DNA from 4 places in the Isoptericola sp. NPDC056605 genome. Region 2 is predicted to be linked to each of the others. Evidence: predicted binding sites of a transcription regulator. Region 2 holds the regulator's gene; each other region holds the start of a gene.
The links. Region 2 encodes LexA, which represses DNA repair genes until DNA is damaged. Its sites were predicted from a motif close to TCGAACANNTGTTCGA; they were not measured.

Region 1 (4,159 bases), on a different contig from region 2:
GCGAGGGGTCGCAGCCCGCCCGCCGGCACGCCCGCGCCGCGGGCGACCTCGTCGCCACCGAGCTTGCGGCCGAGGCCGCGGCGGGGACCACGGAGCCGGCGGTCGTGTCGGTGCTCCAACGGCAGGTGGCCCGGTCGGCGGCGGCGCTCCGTGACTGGCTCGACGCGAGCGAGGGGAAGGTCGTCGCCTACGGCGCCGCGTCGCGCGCGGTCGCGCTCTTCGCGCTCGCCGGGGTCACCGCCGATGACGTGCTCGCCGTGGTGGACGCGTCCCCCGCGAAGCGAGGCAGGTCCATGCCGGGCGGCCCGGGGCCGCGGGTGCCCGTGCTCGGGCCCGACATCCTCGCCGAGATCCGCCCCGACCGGGTGCTGCTGCTGGTGCCCGACCTCCTCGACGAGGTGCGGTTCGCGCATCCGGAGGTGGAGGCGCTCGGGGGTCGCTGGGTGGTCGTGGAGCCCGAGCCCGTCGAGGTCGAGCCGCTCAGCCGGGACCGCGGTCACCGTCGCTGAGCGTCGCGACCGCGACGGAGTCCCGAGCCACGGGTATCCGCGTCACGGGCTCTCGGGCCGCGGGCGCCCGGGCCGCGGGTGCTTCCGGCTGCCGGGGGTTCGACGCCGCCGCGGCAGGTGGTGGTGCGGTGCCGAACGCGGAGCGTCCGTGGCGGTCGGTGAAGAGCCACGTGCCGCCGTCGCGACGCATGGTGATGCCGAGCGCGTCGACGCGGTCGTGGTGGTGCCGGCACAGCAGGGCGGAGTTGTCGACGGACGTGCTGCCGCCGTCCGCCCAGTGGGTCACGGCGTGGTGGACCTCGCAGCGCGACGGTGGCTCGTCGCAGCCGGGCCAGGTGCACCGCCGGTCGCGGGCGACGACGGCGCGTCGGAGCTGGCCGGTGACGGTGCGCCGGGCGCGCCCGACGTCGAGCACCTGCGACTCCGGGCCGAGGACGACCCGCGTCACCTCGCTGTCGCACACGATGCGGCGCAGGAGGGACGGGGGAAGCGGGCCGCGGCCGTCGACGAACTCGGCGGGGTCGACGCCGAGGGACTCGGCCCAGCTCGCGGCGGAGGAGCCGACGTCGGGGGCGCCGGCGGAGAGCAGGCGGCGGAGCTCGGTGACCGAGACGGTGACGGTCAGGTGGGGCCGCACGGCGGATCCCGACCCCACGCTCCCCGCGTCGAGGGTGACGCGTGCGAGGTCGGCGAGGGCCTGGGCGCGTCGTTGCGCAGGCGTGCGGGTCTCCCCGGCGCCGGGGCGGCCGGACACGGCGTCGAGGGCGGCGCGCAGCACCTGGCCGTGCTCCTCCGTGAGGAACCCGGCGAGGTGGTAGCCGTCCCACGTGGGCGACAGATCGACGAACTCCTTCTCGCGCGCGTGCGCGTAGCCCCGCTCGTCCGACTCCGGGTCCGTCACGTATGCGAACCGCCGGACCAGCCGGCGGAACTGCGCGGGCGTGTACCAGGAGCCGGTGGCGAGCAGGTGCTCCTCGCCGGTCGGTGGGGCGAGGGCGGCGTCCGGCGCTTCCGGGTTCTCGCCGTCTGTCGCCTCGCCGTCCGTCGCCTCGCCGTCCGTCTCGCTCGCGGTCGGCGCGGGGGCGACGAGCGCGTCGCGGCGGGCCTCGGAGGTCGGGGCGACGTCGACGATGGCGCGCAGGTGGTCGGCGCCGAGCCGACCGTCGAGCGCGGCGGCACCGGTCGCCGGGAGGAGGTCGCGCAGGGCGTGGGCCGTGCGGACGTCGCGGCGCGCGGTGGCCAGCCCGACGTTCTCCGCGCGGGCGAGCCAGTGCGCGAAGGTGCGTGACCCGTCGAGCGACCACCGGACGTCCGACTCCAGCGCGGGCAGCACGCGCCACCGGGCGGCGTCCACCCGGGTGCCGAGCGTCCTGAGCCGGCCGGATGCCTGCTCGAGGACGTCCCGGCCGACGTCGTGCAGGCCGGCCTCCTCGACGGCCGCCGCGAGCGCGGCGAGCCCGCCTTCGAGGGTGGCCAGGGCATCGAGCAGCCGGGACGCCGGTGTGGCTCTCGGCAGCGCCGGGACGGCGGGTACCGGAGCAGGGGCGGTGGTGGCGGGCATCGTCCCTCCTCGGTCGGCGCGCCGTGACACGAAGGACGCTATCGAACGGACGTTCGAACCATCTCGGGTGCCGGCGAGACCTGTGGAGGAGTCGGTCGTCCCCAGGGGGAGGGGCAGGTTCGCCGCGGCGCCACGCCGCGGTGCGTCCCCGGGGAGGGGCGTGCCGCACGTGCCCGCGTCGGCCTACAGCACGTCTGCGCCGGGCCCCGACGTCGCGCCGCCGAGCTGCTGGACGAGCGCCACCCACGACCCGGCGGCGGCATCGCGGTCGCTGACGAGCGAGACGGGCAGCGGCCACCGGACCCCGAGGTCGGGGTCGAGGTGGTGCACGGCGACGTCCTCGGCCGGGTCGTGCTCGGCGTCGATGCGGTAGCAGACGTCCGCGGTGTCGGTGAGCGTCTGGTGGCCGTGCAGGCAGCCGCGCGGCACGTACAGGACGTGGAAGTCGACGTCGTCGAGCCGGAACGCCTCCCACCGGCCGAACGTCGGCGAGCCAGGCCGGGCGTCGACGACGACGTCGTGCACGGCGCCGTGCGCGACGCGCACCAGCTTGGCCTCGCCGCCCCCCACGCGGCCGTGCAGCCCGCGCACGACGCCGCGCCGCGAGCGGGACTGGCTGTCCTGCACGAACGCCGCCGGGTCGAGGCCGGCGCGCTCGGCGGTGGCGGTGTCGAACGTGCGCGTGAACAGCCCGCGCTCGTCGCGGTGCGGGGTGGGGGCGAGGATCAGCACCCCGTCGAGGGTGGTGGGCAGCACCTGCATGTCCACACGCTACGAAAGCGGGCGCGACCCGGTCGGGTGAAGTCGGCCGGGGGCCCGGATGAAAAGGCCCGCGGGGCCTTCAACGCCGCCGGGACGCGCCGCAGACTGGCGGCGGGGCCGGCCCCCTGCCGGCCCCACCAGGCTTACGACCCACCTCCCGACACCCGGGGGCACCATGACACAGCTGGCGCAGCACGCTTCGCAGCCCGACCAGATGCAGCCCGACCCGACGCAGCCCGGGGAGCCCGTCCGGTCCTTCGAGCGGTCCACGGCCGCGCAGGCCCGGCTGCACCGTCTCGTGCCGGGCGGCGCGCACACCTACGCCCGCGGGGCGGACCAGTACCCCGAGGGCATGGCCCCGGTGCTGGCGCGGGGCGCGGGCGCGCACGTGTGGGACGTGGACGGCAACGAGTACGTCGAGTACGGGATGGGGCTGCGCAGCGTCACGCTCGGCCACGGCTTCCGGCCCGTGGTGGACGCCGTGACGGCGGCGATCGCCGACGGCGTGAGCTTCTCCCGGCCCAGCCGGTGGGAGCTGGAGGCCGCCGAGGCGTTCTGCGCGCAGGTGCCGGGCGCCGACATGGTGAAGTTCGCGAAGAACGGCTCCGACGTCACGACCGCGGCCGTCCGGCTGGCGCGCGCCGCCACGGGCCGCGACCTGGTCGCCGTCTGCGCGGACCACCCGTTCTTCTCCACCGACGACTGGTTCATCGGCACGACCCCGATGGACGCCGGGATCCCGCGGGCGATCAGCGACCTCACGGTCCGCTTCCCGTACGGCGACCTGGCCGCCGTGGAGGCGCTGCTCTCCGCGCACGAGGGCCGGGTCGCCGCCGTCGTCCTCGAGGCCGCGACCGCGCACGCGAGCCCCCCGCCCGGCTATCTGGAGGGGCTGCGCGCCCTGTGCGACCGCACCGGGACGGTGCTCGTGTTCGACGAGATCATCACCGGGATGCGGTGGTCCGCCGGCGGCGCGCAGACCGTGTACGGCGTCGTGCCGGACCTGTCGACGTGGGGCAAGGCGCTCGGCAACGGGTTCGCCGTCTCGGCGCTCGCGGGCCGGCGGGAGCTCATGGAGCTCGGGGGGCTGGCGACGGACGCGCGCCGCGTCTTCCTGCTCTCCACCACCCACGGCGCGGAGACGGCGGGTCTCGCGGCGTGGCTGGCGGTGCACCGCGAGTACGCCGCGCGCGATGTGCCCGGCGTGATGGCCACCCAGGGCGAGCGGCTGCGCGCCGGGGTGCAGCAGGTGGTGGACGCCGCCGGGCTGACCGGCTGGGTGACGGTGTCCGGGCATCCGGCGTGCCTGGTCTTCGGCACCCGCGAC
Region 2 (4,159 bases):
GCGCCGCGGTCGGCGCGGTGCGCGACGCCGCGCGCGAGCTCCTCACCCGGCTCAAGCCCCAGGGCCCGGGCAAGGGGCAGGAGGCGCCCGACGCCGGCACGAAGATGGCTCAGTCGGCCGTCCTGCAGCTCTTCGAGGTCGCGGAGCGGATGGCGGCGGAGGACACGACGGCGGACGTGCTGTGGTGCTCGCGCCCGCCGGAGAACGCGCCCTGGGCGGGCGACGGCGTCACGCGCCTGCACGCGGCGCCGCTGGCGGTGGCGGGGCTGATCCGCACGCACCTGCTGGGCGAGGCCACGGGAGTCTTCACCTCGGCGACGCTCACCCTCGGCGGCACGTTCGACCCGGTGGCGCGGTCGCTGGGCCTCGCCGGCTCGGGCGGGACGGACGAGACGGCCGACTGGACGGGTCTCGACGTCGGCAGCCCGTTCGACTACCCGCGCCAGGGGATCCTCTACGTCGCGCGGCACCTGCCCGCGCCGGGTCGGGAGCCGACGACCGACGCCCAGCTCGACGAGATCGCCGGGCTGATCGAGGCCGCCGGAGGACGGACCCTCGGGCTGTTCTCGTCCCGCCGGGCGGCGCAGGCCGCGGCCGAGGCGATGCGCGAGCGGCTGGACGTCCCCGTGCTGTGCCAGGGCGACGACCAGCTTCCGACCCTCGTGAAGGCGTTCGCCGACGACCCGGCGACCTGCCTGTTCGGCACCCTCTCGTTGTGGCAGGGCGTCGACGTCCCGGGGCCCAGCTGCCAGCTGGTGCTGGTGGACCGGATCCCGTTCCCGCGCCCGGACGACCCGGTGAAGGCGGCGCGGGCGCGGTCCGTGGAGCAGGCGGGAGGCAACGGGTTCATGCAGGTCTCGGCCACGCACGCTGCGCTGCTGCTGGCGCAGGGCGCCGGCCGGCTCGTGCGCACGGGCGACGACCGAGGGGTCGTGGCCGTCCTCGACCCCCGGCTCGCGACCGCGCGCTACGGGTCGTTCCTCACCCGATCCATGCCGGACTTCTGGCCGACCACGGACGGCGAGCTCGTCCGCGCTGCGCTCCGGCGTCTCGACACCTAGCGTGGGGCCGTGGACGAGACACGCAGGACGACCAAGCTCGCGATCGTCGGAGCGGGCGCGGTGGGTTCCACCCTCGCGTACGCGGCGCTGGCCCGGGGCGCGGCCCGGTCCGTCGCCCTCCTGGACGTCAACCGCGCGAAGGTGGAGGCCGAGGTCCTCGACCTGCGGCACGGGGGGATGTTCATCCCTCAGGCCGAGATCGACGGCTCGGACGACGTGGAGGTGTGCCGCGGCGCCGACATCGTCGCGGTGACGGCGGGGGCCAAGCAGAAGCCCGGCCAGAGCCGCCTCGACCTGGCCGAGGCGACGGTAGGCCTCACGCGCTCCATCCTGCCGGGCCTGCTCGAGGTGGCCCCGGACGCGGTGTTCCTCATGGTCACCAACCCGGTCGACGTCGTCACCTACGCGGCGCAGGAGATCAGCGGCCTGCCCCGGGGCCGGGTGTTCGGCAGCGGGACCGTCCTCGACTCGTCCCGGCTGCGCGACGCGCTGGCCCGCCACTGCGGGGTCGCGGTCGGGAACGTGCACGCGAACATCGCGGGCGAGCACGGCGACTCGGAGATCGTGCTGTGGAGCTCGGCCACGATCGCCGGCGTGCCCCTCCTGGACTGGCGGCCCTTCCGGGGTCGCCCGCCGCTCGACGCGCCGGCCCGGCAGCGCATCGCGACCGACGTCGTCGAGTCGGCCTACCGCGTCATCGCCGGCAAGGGGGCGACCAACTACGCGGTCGGCCTGGCGGCGACCCGGATCATCGAGGCGGTGCTCAACGACGAGCACCGCGTGATGAACGTGTCCTCCCGCCTCGACGACTTCTACGGCATCAGCGACGTCTGCCTGTCGGTGCCGTCCCTCGTCGACCGGCGCGGCGTGGGGGAGACCATCGACACCCCGCTGTCGGACGAGGAGGTCGCCGGGCTGCGTGCGTCGGCCGAGAGCATGCGGGCCGTGCAGCGCCGGCTGGGCTTCTGACCGGACCGGACCGGACGCGGGGCGCCGGGCGGGGCCGGGGCGGAGCGCCGTTCAGAGGCTGCGCAGCACCGCCACGACCCGACCGAGCACCTGCGCCTCGTCTCCCGGGATGGGCGAGTAGGCGGCGTTCTGCGGCAGCAGCCAGGTGTGCCCGCCGGCCTGCTTGAAGGTCTTGACCGTCGCCTCGCCGTCGATCATCGCGGCGACGACCTCGCCGTTCTCGGCGACGGGCTGGCTCCGCACGACCACCCAGTCGCCGTCGCAGATCGCGGCGTCGACCATCGAGTCGCCCGCGACCTTGAGCAGGAACAGGTCCCCGTCGCCGACGACCTGCCGGGGGAGCGGGAAGACGTCCTCGACGACCTGCTCCGCGAGGATGGGACCGCCGGCGGCGATCCGGCCGACCAGCGGGACGTACGACGGTGCCTGGGCCGGCTGCGCGTCGGAGGCGGCGAGCGACCCCGCCACGAACCCGGGCGCCGCGTCGGCGTCGGGGACGGCACCGCCGGTCGCGGGCGACTCGAGGTCGACGACCTCGATCGCGCGCGGCCGGTTGGGGTCACGGCGCAGGTAGCCCTTGCGCTCGAGCGTGGTGAGCTGGTGCTTGACCGAGGAGGGGCTCGCCAGCCCGACGGCCTCGCCGATCTCGCGCATGGTCGGGGGGTAGCCGCGCGCCTCGACGGAGCTGCGGATGGTCTCGAGCACGCGACGCTGGCGGGGCGTGAGGCGGTCGGACGAGGGCGAGAGCTCGCTCACCGACGCCAGCACGGTCGTGGTGGTGCCGGCCGGGACCGTCGACGCGGCCGCCTCCCCGGGGGTCTCGTCCTGGGCTGCCCATGACGTCGCCGTCGTCGTGGACGCCGGGGCCTGGTCCCGTCCGCTGGTCATCGCGTTCTCCGTCCTGCAGGGCGCGGCCCGTGGGCGGGCCGATGAAATCCGACAAACCTTCCATCGCGCTGTCGGCCACTCTAAGCCAGTTCCGGCCCGACATCAAACATCTGTTCGATCAGGTCTCGACCGTGTCGCCCCGACGTGGTACACCTAGTACAGCAGTTCGACGTACAGGTGTTCGACGAACGGGTGTTCGACGACGGATGCTCGACGGAGCGGCCGCCCATCGCGGCACCACGTGGACCGGAGGCAGGACGATGCAGAACGTGCGCAGCACCAGCGACGCTCACGGGTTCCTCGGGCTCGGAGGGCTCCGGCTGACCCGCAGGGGACGGGTGGTGGTCGCGGCACTGGTGCTCCTCGTCCTCGTGGGCGCGGGCCTGGTCGGCCAGCGGGCCGTGGCGGAGGCGCCGGGCGCAGGCGTCGAGGTGCGGCTCCAGACGGTGGCGCCCGGCGACACCCTGTGGCAGTACGCGCAGCAGGTGCGGGACACGGGGGACGACCTGCGCGACGTCGTCGCCGAGCTCCGCGACCTCAACGGGCTGACCTCGGCGGAACTCCAGACCGGGCAGGTGGTCCTGCTCCCGCTGGACTGACGGCATCGCCGCTCCCAGGGATCCTGCTTGCGCGGACGGTCGCCCGCCGCTTACCTTGACGGGCAGCCGGGCGCCGGTCCGGAGCCGAGCGCAGGAGACCAGCGATGCACTGCCCGTTCTGCCGCCATGCGGACTCACGAGTCGTCGACTCGCGCACCTCCGACGACGGCGCGTCCATCCGTCGCCGGCGCCAGTGCCCCGCGTGCCAGCGTCGGTTCACCACGATCGAGACGGCCAGCCTGTCGGTGGCCAAGCGCTCCGGGGTGACCGAGCCGTTCAGCCGGGACAAGGTGGTGGCGGGCGTGCGCAAGGCGTGCCAGGGCCGGCCGGTGAGCTCCGACGACCTCGCCGTCCTCGCGCAGAAGGTCGAGGAGACCCTGCGGGCCTCCGGTCGGCCGGAGATCGAGGCGAACGAGGTCGGTCTCGCGATCCTCGGGCCGCTGCGCGAGCTGGACGAGGTCGCCTACCTGCGCTTCGCCAGCGTGTATCAGTCCTTCGAGTCCCTGGAGGACTTCGAGACCGCGATCACGTCGCTGCGGGCGGAGCACGAGGCGCGCGGGTCGGCGGCCGACGGCGAGCCCGCGGCGGCGGGGCGCGGCGCGACGGACTGAGCGGGAGGCGCGTCCGGTCCGCGTGAAATGC
Region 3 (4,159 bases), on a different contig from region 2:
CTTCGTCTCCGTCGCCACCGTGAAGTCCCACCTGGCGCACATCAACACCAAGCTCGGCACCCAGTCGCGCACCGAGGCCGCCGCCGTCGCCCGCGAGCGCGGGATGCTCTGAGCGTGGCCGGGTCTAGCGTCCAGTGCCATGACGCTCGACGAGATCTGCGAGAACGCCCGGCAGCTCAGCACCACCCACGGCTGGGACCAGAGCGATCCGGCGGCCCGGATGCTGCACCTCGTGTCCGAGGTCGGGGAGGTCGCCGACGCCGTGCGCGCCCTGCAGGCCGCGGGGGCAGCCGAGGTCGAGGATGCGAAGGCTGCCCTCGGGCTGGAGATGTTCGACGTGATCTGGAACTTGTGCGCCCTCGCGAACACCACCGGCGTCGACCTGACGGTCGCCGCGGCCGCAAAGATGCGGCTGAACACCACACGATCCTGGCCGGGACACCGGAGCACGGACACGCTTCTCCCCGAGGGTTGAGGGTGCGCAGGGTTGATGGGGCGCGCGGTTGAGGGTGCGCGCCGAGCACGTCAGAACGGCGGGTCCGTCAGGTCCACGGGCTCCGGTGGGGTGAGCTCGCACCCGGTGAGATCGACAGGATCGGCGACCGGGTCGCGGGACATGCGTCCCGTCGGTGACGTCCAGACGAGCGTGCCGTCGGCCTCTTGCCGTGCCTGCCACTGCGTCTCGTGCTTGAGCACGTGGTGGCGCCGGCACAGGTGGGCGAGATTGTCGACCGTGGTGCGCCCGCCGTCGGCCCACGCGACCGTGTGGTCGACGTCGCAGCGGGCGGCCGGGCGGGTGCAGCCCGGGAAGCGGCAGGTGCCGTCGCGCGCCTCGAGGTAGGTGCGCAGTGCCGCAGGGACGGCGTACGTGCCGGGGTCGGCGGACCGCAGCGTGCCCGACACCGGGTCGACGAGCAGGCGGCGCAACGAGGGCGCCCGGGCTGTGAGGAACGCCGCGACCCCCGGGTCGATCGCGCCGTGACCCGTCAGCTCGGCCGGCTCGCCCGAGCGGCCGAGCAACGTCAGCACCGGCACAGTGACCCGTACCCGCGGCGTGATTCTGCGGGCATGGTCGGCAAGGTCCGGTACGAGACCTGCGACCAGCTCTGCCGCCAGCCCTTCTCCGGGCCGCGCCGCACCGGTGCCGGACACCTGCGCACCGGAGCGCGTCACCGTGTCGGGGTGGGGACCGGGCGAGGCCTCGGTTCCGGCCAGCAGGAGAGCGGCATACGCGTCGGCGCGGAGCTGGCCCACGGTGCGATCGTCTCCGGCATCTCGGGCGGTGCGTGCTGCGGTGGTCAGGCGGTCGTGGGCCGCGTGGGCGGTCGTGGCGGGGAGGTAGGCGCTGAGCCAGGCCATGCCGTCGGCCGCGGGGTCGACGAACACGGCGCGCTTCGCGGACGCCCTCTGGTGCCGTCGCTCGAACGGCTCAGGGTGCGCACGGTCCCGGGCACGGCGCAGGAAGGCACGGAACTGGGCCGGCGTCGCCGTCGCCGCCCGCGGGAGCGCCTCGGCCTGGACGGCGGCTCGAGCCTGGGCGTCGGGGAGGTCGGCGAGGACGTCGGCCATCGCCGTCGCGTGGCGGGCGCCGATCCGGCCGCGGCACAGCTCGGCGAGCGTGGCGGAACCGGACGAGGTCAGGGTCCGTGCGGTCTCGACGAGGTGGTCCGCCTGCCGCTCGCCGACCCGCAGCGTGGTCGCGACGTCCGCCACGAACGCGCGGCGGGCCAGCTCGTGCTGACGCGCCGTACCCGCACGCAGCACCCGCAGCTGCTCGCCCGCCAGCAGGTCGGGCTCGCACCGCGCGGCGGCCCGGCGCGCTCGCTCGACGGCCAGGAGCTTCTCACCTTCCAGGGCGTCGAGTCGCGCCTGGATCCGCGCCAGGTCGTCCAGGGCGACCGAGACGTCGTGGACCGTCGTCGGGCCGACCGGGGAGAGCAGGTCGTCCCACGGCGTGGTGACGACCGGCAGGTCGTCGAGCGCTTGCTCGAGCACTGCGGCAGACATCCCCGCGTCACCTCCTCGACGTCGAGCGAGAGTCAGAGCCTGTGTTCGTGCCATGACTCGAACATGTGTTCGAGCCTAGCGAGGAACCCGACCCCGCACCAGGCCCGATACGCACCTGTGGAAAACCGTCGAGGCCCGCGAATCCCGTTGCCCCGGTGTCCGGCGCTCGGGCAGAGTCCGGCCATGACGATCCGCTACCCCCGCCCCCTGCGCCCCGGCGACACGATCGGCGTCACCGCGCCGTCGGCGGGTGTCGCGACCCCGCTCCACCGGCGACTGCTGCACGCCGCCGACGTCGTGCGCGCGAAGGGCTACGACGTCCGTCTCGGCCAGACGCCCACGGGCGAGGGGATCGTCAGCGCCCCGGCGGACGTGCGCGCGGCGGAACTCACGACGATGCTCACGGACCCGGCCGTGCGCGCCGTCGTGCCGCCGTGGGGCGGGGAGCTGGCGACGGACCTGCTGGGACGACTCGACTGGGACGCGCTCGCCGCGGACCCGACGTGGCTGGTGGGGTACTCCGACATCTCGACGGTCCAGCTGCCCCTCACGCTGCGCACCGGCGTCGCCACGCTGCACGGCCAGAACCTCATGGACACGCCGTACGACGTGCCCGCCGGCCTGCTCGGCTGGTGGGAGGTCGCCTCGGCGGCGCAGGAGGGCGAGGAGCTGGTGCAGCGCTCGCCGCGGCGGTACCGCTCGTCCGGCTGGGACGACTACGAGAACGAGCCCGAGGTGTCGACGTGGACGCTCGACGCCGCCGGCTCCTGGCTGCGGCTCGACGGCGAGGACCCGGCCGCGCCGGTCGATGTCCAGGGGCGGGTGATCGGCGGCTGCCTGGAGACGGTCTCGCTCCTCGCGGGCACGCCGTACGGCGACGTGGCCCGGTTCGCCGCGGAGCACGCGCCGGAGGGCCTGGTCGTCTACCTCGACATCCTGGAGTGGGACGCGTTCGCGGTCGGCCGGGCCCTGTGGGCGATGCGCCACGCGGGCTGGTTCGACGCGGCGAACGCGGTGCTGGTGAGCCGCACGCACGCGCCCGACGGGGACGGCTTCACCCAGCACGACGCGGTCCGGGACGCGCTGGGGGACCTGGGGATCCCGCTCCTCGCGGACGTCGAGTGCGGGCACGTGCCGCCGTACCTCGCGCTGGTGAACGGGGCGCTCGCCCGCGTCCAGCACGGGCCCGAGGAGTCGGCGATCACCCAGCGCCTCGTGCCCTGACCGCTCGCCGCCTCCTGGCGGTCGCGGCCTGGAGGCCGCGGGCGGTCAGCCCCGGAACGCCTGCGGCATCACGTCGCGCGCCGGGCCGGTGCGGTCGAGGAACCCGACCCCGCCGGCCTGGAGCTCGCGGGCGGCGTCGACCAGCGCGGACAGGGCGTTCCAGGCGAACGTGCCGCCGACGGAGATCCGCGCGACCCCGGCGTCGGCCAGCTCCTGGGGCGTGGGCCCGCCCGCGACGAGCAGGGCGTTGACGGGCCGGTCGACCTCGCGGCAGACGGTCGCGATCGCTGCGGCGTCGCGCAGCCCGGGGGCGTACAGCACGTGGGCGCCGGCCTCCTGGTAGGCCTGCAGCCGCGCGATCGTGTCGGCGAGGTCGTCCCGGCCGTACAGGTGGTTCTCGCAGCGGGCCGTGAGCACCAGGTCGCCGGCCGCCTCGGCCGCGGCGGCCACGCGCTCGACGGCGAGGGCGCGGTCGTAGAGGGGCTCGTCGTCGCGCCCGGTCGCGTCCTCGACGGAGCCCCCGGCAAGGCCGGCGTCACGGGCCTCCGCGACCGTGCGGGCGACGTCGGCGGGGGAGTCGGCGAACCCGTTCTCCAGGTCCGCGCTCACGGGGACGTCGACGGCGGCCGCGAGCGCGGCGGCGTGCGCGAGGGCCTCGTCCCGGGTGACGGCGCCGTCGGGCCGGCCGAGCGTCGCGGCGAACCCGCTGCTCGTCGTCGCGACGGCGGCGAAGCCGAGGGCGGCGAGGACCCGTGCCGACCCGGCGTCCCACGCGTTCGGCAGCAGCAGCGGGTCGCCGGGGCGGTGCAGGGCGAGGAAGTCGGCGCGCATGCCGGGCACGCTACCGACGGGCGCCGACACGGGGTGCGGTCGAGGGGCGGGTATCAGTGCGGGATCGCGCGCGCTCTCCACGGGTAGGACGACGCGC
Region 4 (4,159 bases), on a different contig from region 2:
CGATCGCCCAGGCGCGCTCGGGCACGGGCCACGACGAGGAGTGGAACGAGAACGGCCTGCTGCGCCTGACGCGCCGGGTGTTCCCCACGACCGACTCCTACGTCGGCGACCGGATGACCACGAAGATCGACGGCAAGCGGTTCATCACGCCGATGCTCATCGTGATGGTCGCGATCGGCAGCGCCGACCTCCTGTTCGCGGTGGACTCGATCCCCGCGATCTTCGGCCTCACCCAGGAGACGTACCTGGTGTTCGCGGCCAACGCGTTCTCGCTGCTCGGCCTGCGCCAGCTCTACTTCCTCGTGGACGGGCTGCTCGACCGGCTCGTCTACCTCAACTACGGGCTGGCGGCGATCCTCGGCTTCATCGGTGTCAAGCTGGTGATCCACGCGCTGCACACCAACGAGCTGCCGTTCGTCAACGGCGGTGAGCACGTCGAGGCCATCCCCGAGATCCCGACCACCCTGTCGCTGGGCTTCATCGTGGTGGTGCTCGCCGTCACGACGATCGCCTCGCTCGCCCGTGACCGGCGCGACCGTCGGGCCCGCGCGGTCGTGGCCCCGTCCTCCGAAGGAGATGCATGATCCACGAGCTGCCGATCTGGTTCGAGTGGGCGTCGCTCGCGGCGCTGATCGTCCTGCTCGCCGTCGACCTCGCGATCGTCGGCAGGCGCCCCCACGTGCCGAGCATGAAGGAGAGCGGCCTGTGGGTCGGCTTCTACGTGGCCCTGGCGCTGGTGTTCGGACTGGTCGTGCTCGCCGTGGGCGGCTCCGCCCCTGCCGGGGAGTTCTACGCCGGCTGGCTCACCGAGTACTCCCTGAGCGTGGACAACCTGTTCGTCTTCGTGATCATCATGTCGCGGTTCGCGGTGCCGAAGCAGCACCAGCAGATGGTGCTGATGGTCGGCATCATCATCGCGCTGGTGCTGCGCGGCGCGTTCATCCTCGCCGGTGCGGCGATCCTCGAGCAGTTCGTGTGGGTGTTCTACCTCTTCGGCGCGTTCCTCATCTACACGGCCGTGAAGCTGGTGGCGGGCGGTGACGACGAGGAGGAGTTCAAGGAGAACGTCGCGATCCGCCTCCTGCGCCGCGTGCTGCCGGTGAGCAAGGAGTACGACGGCGCCAAGGTGCGCACGGTGGTCGACGGCAAGAAGCTGTTCACCCCGATGCTCGTCGTGTTCGTGGCGATCGGCTCGACGGACCTGCTGTTCGCGCTCGACTCGATCCCGGCGATCTTCGGGCTGACGAAGGACCCCTTCATCGTCTTCACCGCGAACATCTTCGCCCTCATGGGGCTGCGGCAGCTGTACTTCCTGCTCGGCGGCCTGCTCGAGCGGCTGGTGTACCTGCCGATCGCCCTGGCCGTCATCCTCGGGTTCATCGGCGTCAAGCTCATCCTCGAGGCGCTGCACACCAACACGCTCCCGTTCATCAACGGGGGCGAGCACGTCGCCTGGGCGCCCGAGATCCCGATCTGGCTGTCCCTGACCGTGATCCTCGGCTCGATCGCGATCGCCACCGTCGCGAGCCTGGCGAAGACGCGGCGCACGGCCGCGGTGGCCGCGAAGGAGACGGCCCCGACGGACGCGACCGGCCCGGAGCCGTCGTCGACGCCGGTGACGCAGGACGCGGAGCCGGAGTCCAGCTCCTCGTCCGCCTCTTCGTCCGCCTCCTCGTCCGCCTCACCGGGGCCGGAGGCCACGGGGCGCTGACGACACGAGCGCGGGCCCCGGACGGTACGCCGTCCGGGGCCCGCGGTCGTCGACGGGCGTCAAGCGGCGAAGCCGCCGATCACCGGGACGAACTCACGTGCCGCGCGGTGCGCGACCAGTCCTTCGCGGCGCATGGGGTCGGCCGCGAGCAGTTCGAGCGCCCCGGTCGCGTCGGCAGCCTCGACGACCAGGAGCGCGCCGCCGGGCTCGCCGTCGGGCGTGGCGGGCAGCGGGCCGGACACGCGGAGCGCGCCGCTCTCGTGCAGGCCGCGGAGGAACGCCCGGTGCTCGGGCCGGACCTCCGCGAGGCGGTCGGGGTCGGTGACGTAGACGTACGTGACGGCGTAGACGGACATGGCCGTATCCAAGCACCCCGGGCCGGTGCGGGCGGTGGGCGTCCAGGCGGGGTCAGGGAGGACGTCCGGGTGTGACCGGTCAGGCACCGGAAACCGCATAGAACGCCTGTACGAATGTCGGCGCTCCGACGTAGGATGCCCGGGTGAGCAACCGCCTCGTCATCTCCGGCGCCCGCGAGCACAATCTGCGCAACATCGAGCTCGACCTCCCGCGCGACGAGCTGATCGTCTTCACCGGCCTGTCCGGCTCGGGGAAGTCCTCCCTGGCGTTCGACACGATCTTCGCCGAGGGGCAGCGACGCTACGTGGAGTCGCTCTCCGCGTACGCGCGCCAGTTCCTCGGGCAGATGGACAAGCCCGACGTCGACTTCATCGAGGGCCTCTCGCCCGCGGTGTCGATCGACCAGAAGTCGACCAACCGCAACCCCCGGTCGACGGTCGGAACGATCACCGAGGTCTACGACTACCTGCGCCTGCTGTTCGCCCGCGCGGGGACGCAGCACTGCCCCGTGTGCGGGGAACCGGTGCGTTCGCAGACGCCGCAGCAGATCGTCGACAAGCTCCTCGAGCTGCCGGAGGGCACGCGCTACCAGGTGCTCGCGCCCGTCGTGCGGGGGCGCAAGGGCGAGTACGCCGACCTGTTCGCCGAGCTGCAGACGCAGGGCTTCGCCCGCGCGCGGGTCGACGGCGAGGTGGTGCAGCTGACCAGCCCGCCCACGCTCGAGAAGAAGCTCAAGCACGACATCGAGGTCGTCGTGGACCGCCTCGTCTCACGGGACGGCGTCCAGCGTCGCCTGACGGACTCGGTGGAGACCGCGCTGCGGCTCGCGGGCGGCCTCGTCATGGTAGAGCTCGTCGACGCCGACATCGACGACCTCGACCGGGTGCGCAAGTTCTCGGAGAAGCGGGCGTGCCCCAACGACCACCCGCTCGCGCTCGACGAGATCGAGCCGCGGACCTTCTCCTTCAACGCGCCGTACGGCGCGTGCCCGGAGTGCACCGGCATCGGCTTCCGCCTCGAGGTGGACGCCGACCTCGTCGTCCCGGACGAGGAGAGGACCCTGCGCGACGGCGCCGTCGTGCCGTGGGCGCAGACGTCGTCCGAATACTTCGAGCGGGTGCTCACCGCCCTGGCGGAGGAGATGAGCTTCTCCATGGACGTGCCGTGGCGCGCCCTGCCGCAGCGCGCCCGCGACGCGATCCTGTTCGGCCGCAACCACCAGGTGCACGTGCGGTACAAGAACCGGTGGGGCCGCGAACGGCAGTACTCCACGGGCTTCGAGGGCGCGGTGACCTTCCTGGAGCGGCGGCACCGGGAGACCGAGTCCGACTGGTCGAAGGAGAAGTACGAGGCGTACATGCGGGAGGTGCCGTGCCCCGTGTGCTCGGGGGCGCGGCTCAAGCCCGAGGTCCTCGCGGTCACGGTGGGGGGCAAGTCGATCTGGGACGTGTGCCGGCTGCCGATCGACCAGGCCAAGCACTTCCTCGACGGGCTCGAGCTGGGCGAGCGCGAGCGTGCCATCGCGGCCGAGGTGCTCAAGGAGATCCACGCCCGGCTCGGCTTCCTCGTCGACGTGGGCCTGCACTACCTGTCGCTCGAGCGCCCGGCGGGCACCCTGTCGGGTGGGGAGGCCCAGCGCATCCGGCTCGCGACCCAGATCGGCTCCGGCCTGGTCGGCGTGCTGTACGTGCTCGACGAGCCGTCGATCGGCCTGCACCAGCGCGACAACCACCGCCTCATCGAGACGCTGACCCGCCTGCGGGACCTCGGGAACACGCTGATCGTCGTCGAGCACGACGAGGACACCATCCGCGCGGCCGACTGGATCGTCGACGTCGGCCCGGGCGCGGGCGAGCACGGCGGCCGCGTGGTGCACTCGGGCGACTACGCCGGGCTCCTCGAGGCCGAGGGCTCGATGACCGGCGCCTACCTCTCCGGCCGGCGCAGCATCGCGCTGCCGGCGGAGCGCCGCGCGACCGACCCCGGCCGGAAGGTCACGGTCGTCGGTGCCCGGGAGAACAACCTGCGGGGGATCGACGTGTCGTTCCCGCTCGGGGTGCTCACGGCGGTCACCGGCGTCTCGGGGTCGGG

Region 1: the regulator LexA is predicted to act here: its motif matches at 2,112-2,127, upstream of ACFQ8Y_RS03405 (DUF222 domain-containing protein).
Region 3: the regulator LexA is predicted to act here: its motif matches at 2,065-2,080, upstream of ACFQ8Y_RS01425 (DUF222 domain-containing protein).
Region 4: the regulator LexA is predicted to act here: its motif matches at 2,166-2,181, upstream of uvrA (excinuclease ABC subunit UvrA).

What each region holds. Positions count from the first base shown of each region.
Region 1 covers NZ_JBHTVT010000002.1:127,632-131,790, forward strand. Annotated here, with positions in the region: gene ACFQ8Y_RS03400 (class I SAM-dependent methyltransferase) at 1-509, shown strand, start outside; gene ACFQ8Y_RS03405 (DUF222 domain-containing protein) at 481-2,070, opposite strand; gene ACFQ8Y_RS03410 (dTDP-4-dehydrorhamnose 3,5-epimerase family protein) at 2,254-2,832, opposite strand; gene ACFQ8Y_RS03415 (glutamate-1-semialdehyde 2,1-aminomutase) at 3,008-4,159, shown strand, end outside.
Region 2 covers NZ_JBHTVT010000037.1:17,536-21,694, forward strand. Annotated here, with positions in the region: gene ACFQ8Y_RS22160 (ATP-dependent DNA helicase) at 1-1,061, shown strand, start outside; gene ACFQ8Y_RS22165 (L-lactate dehydrogenase) at 1,071-2,030, shown strand; gene lexA (transcriptional repressor LexA) at 2,082-2,918, opposite strand; gene ACFQ8Y_RS22175 (LysM peptidoglycan-binding domain-containing protein) at 3,188-3,517, shown strand; gene nrdR (transcriptional regulator NrdR) at 3,622-4,128, shown strand.
Region 3 covers NZ_JBHTVT010000001.1:324,482-328,640, reverse strand. Annotated here, with positions in the region: gene ACFQ8Y_RS01435 (LuxR C-terminal-related transcriptional regulator) at 1-112, shown strand, start outside; gene ACFQ8Y_RS01430 (MazG nucleotide pyrophosphohydrolase domain-containing protein) at 140-475, shown strand; gene ACFQ8Y_RS01425 (DUF222 domain-containing protein) at 526-2,007, opposite strand; gene ACFQ8Y_RS01420 (S66 peptidase family protein) at 2,191-3,231, shown strand; gene ACFQ8Y_RS01415 (isocitrate lyase/phosphoenolpyruvate mutase family protein) at 3,277-4,062, opposite strand.
Region 4 covers NZ_JBHTVT010000009.1:154,424-158,582, reverse strand. Annotated here, with positions in the region: gene ACFQ8Y_RS11640 (TerC family protein) at 1-584, shown strand, start outside; gene ACFQ8Y_RS11635 (TerC family protein) at 581-1,711, shown strand; gene ACFQ8Y_RS11630 (YciI family protein) at 1,771-2,067, opposite strand; gene uvrA (excinuclease ABC subunit UvrA) at 2,211-4,159, shown strand, end outside.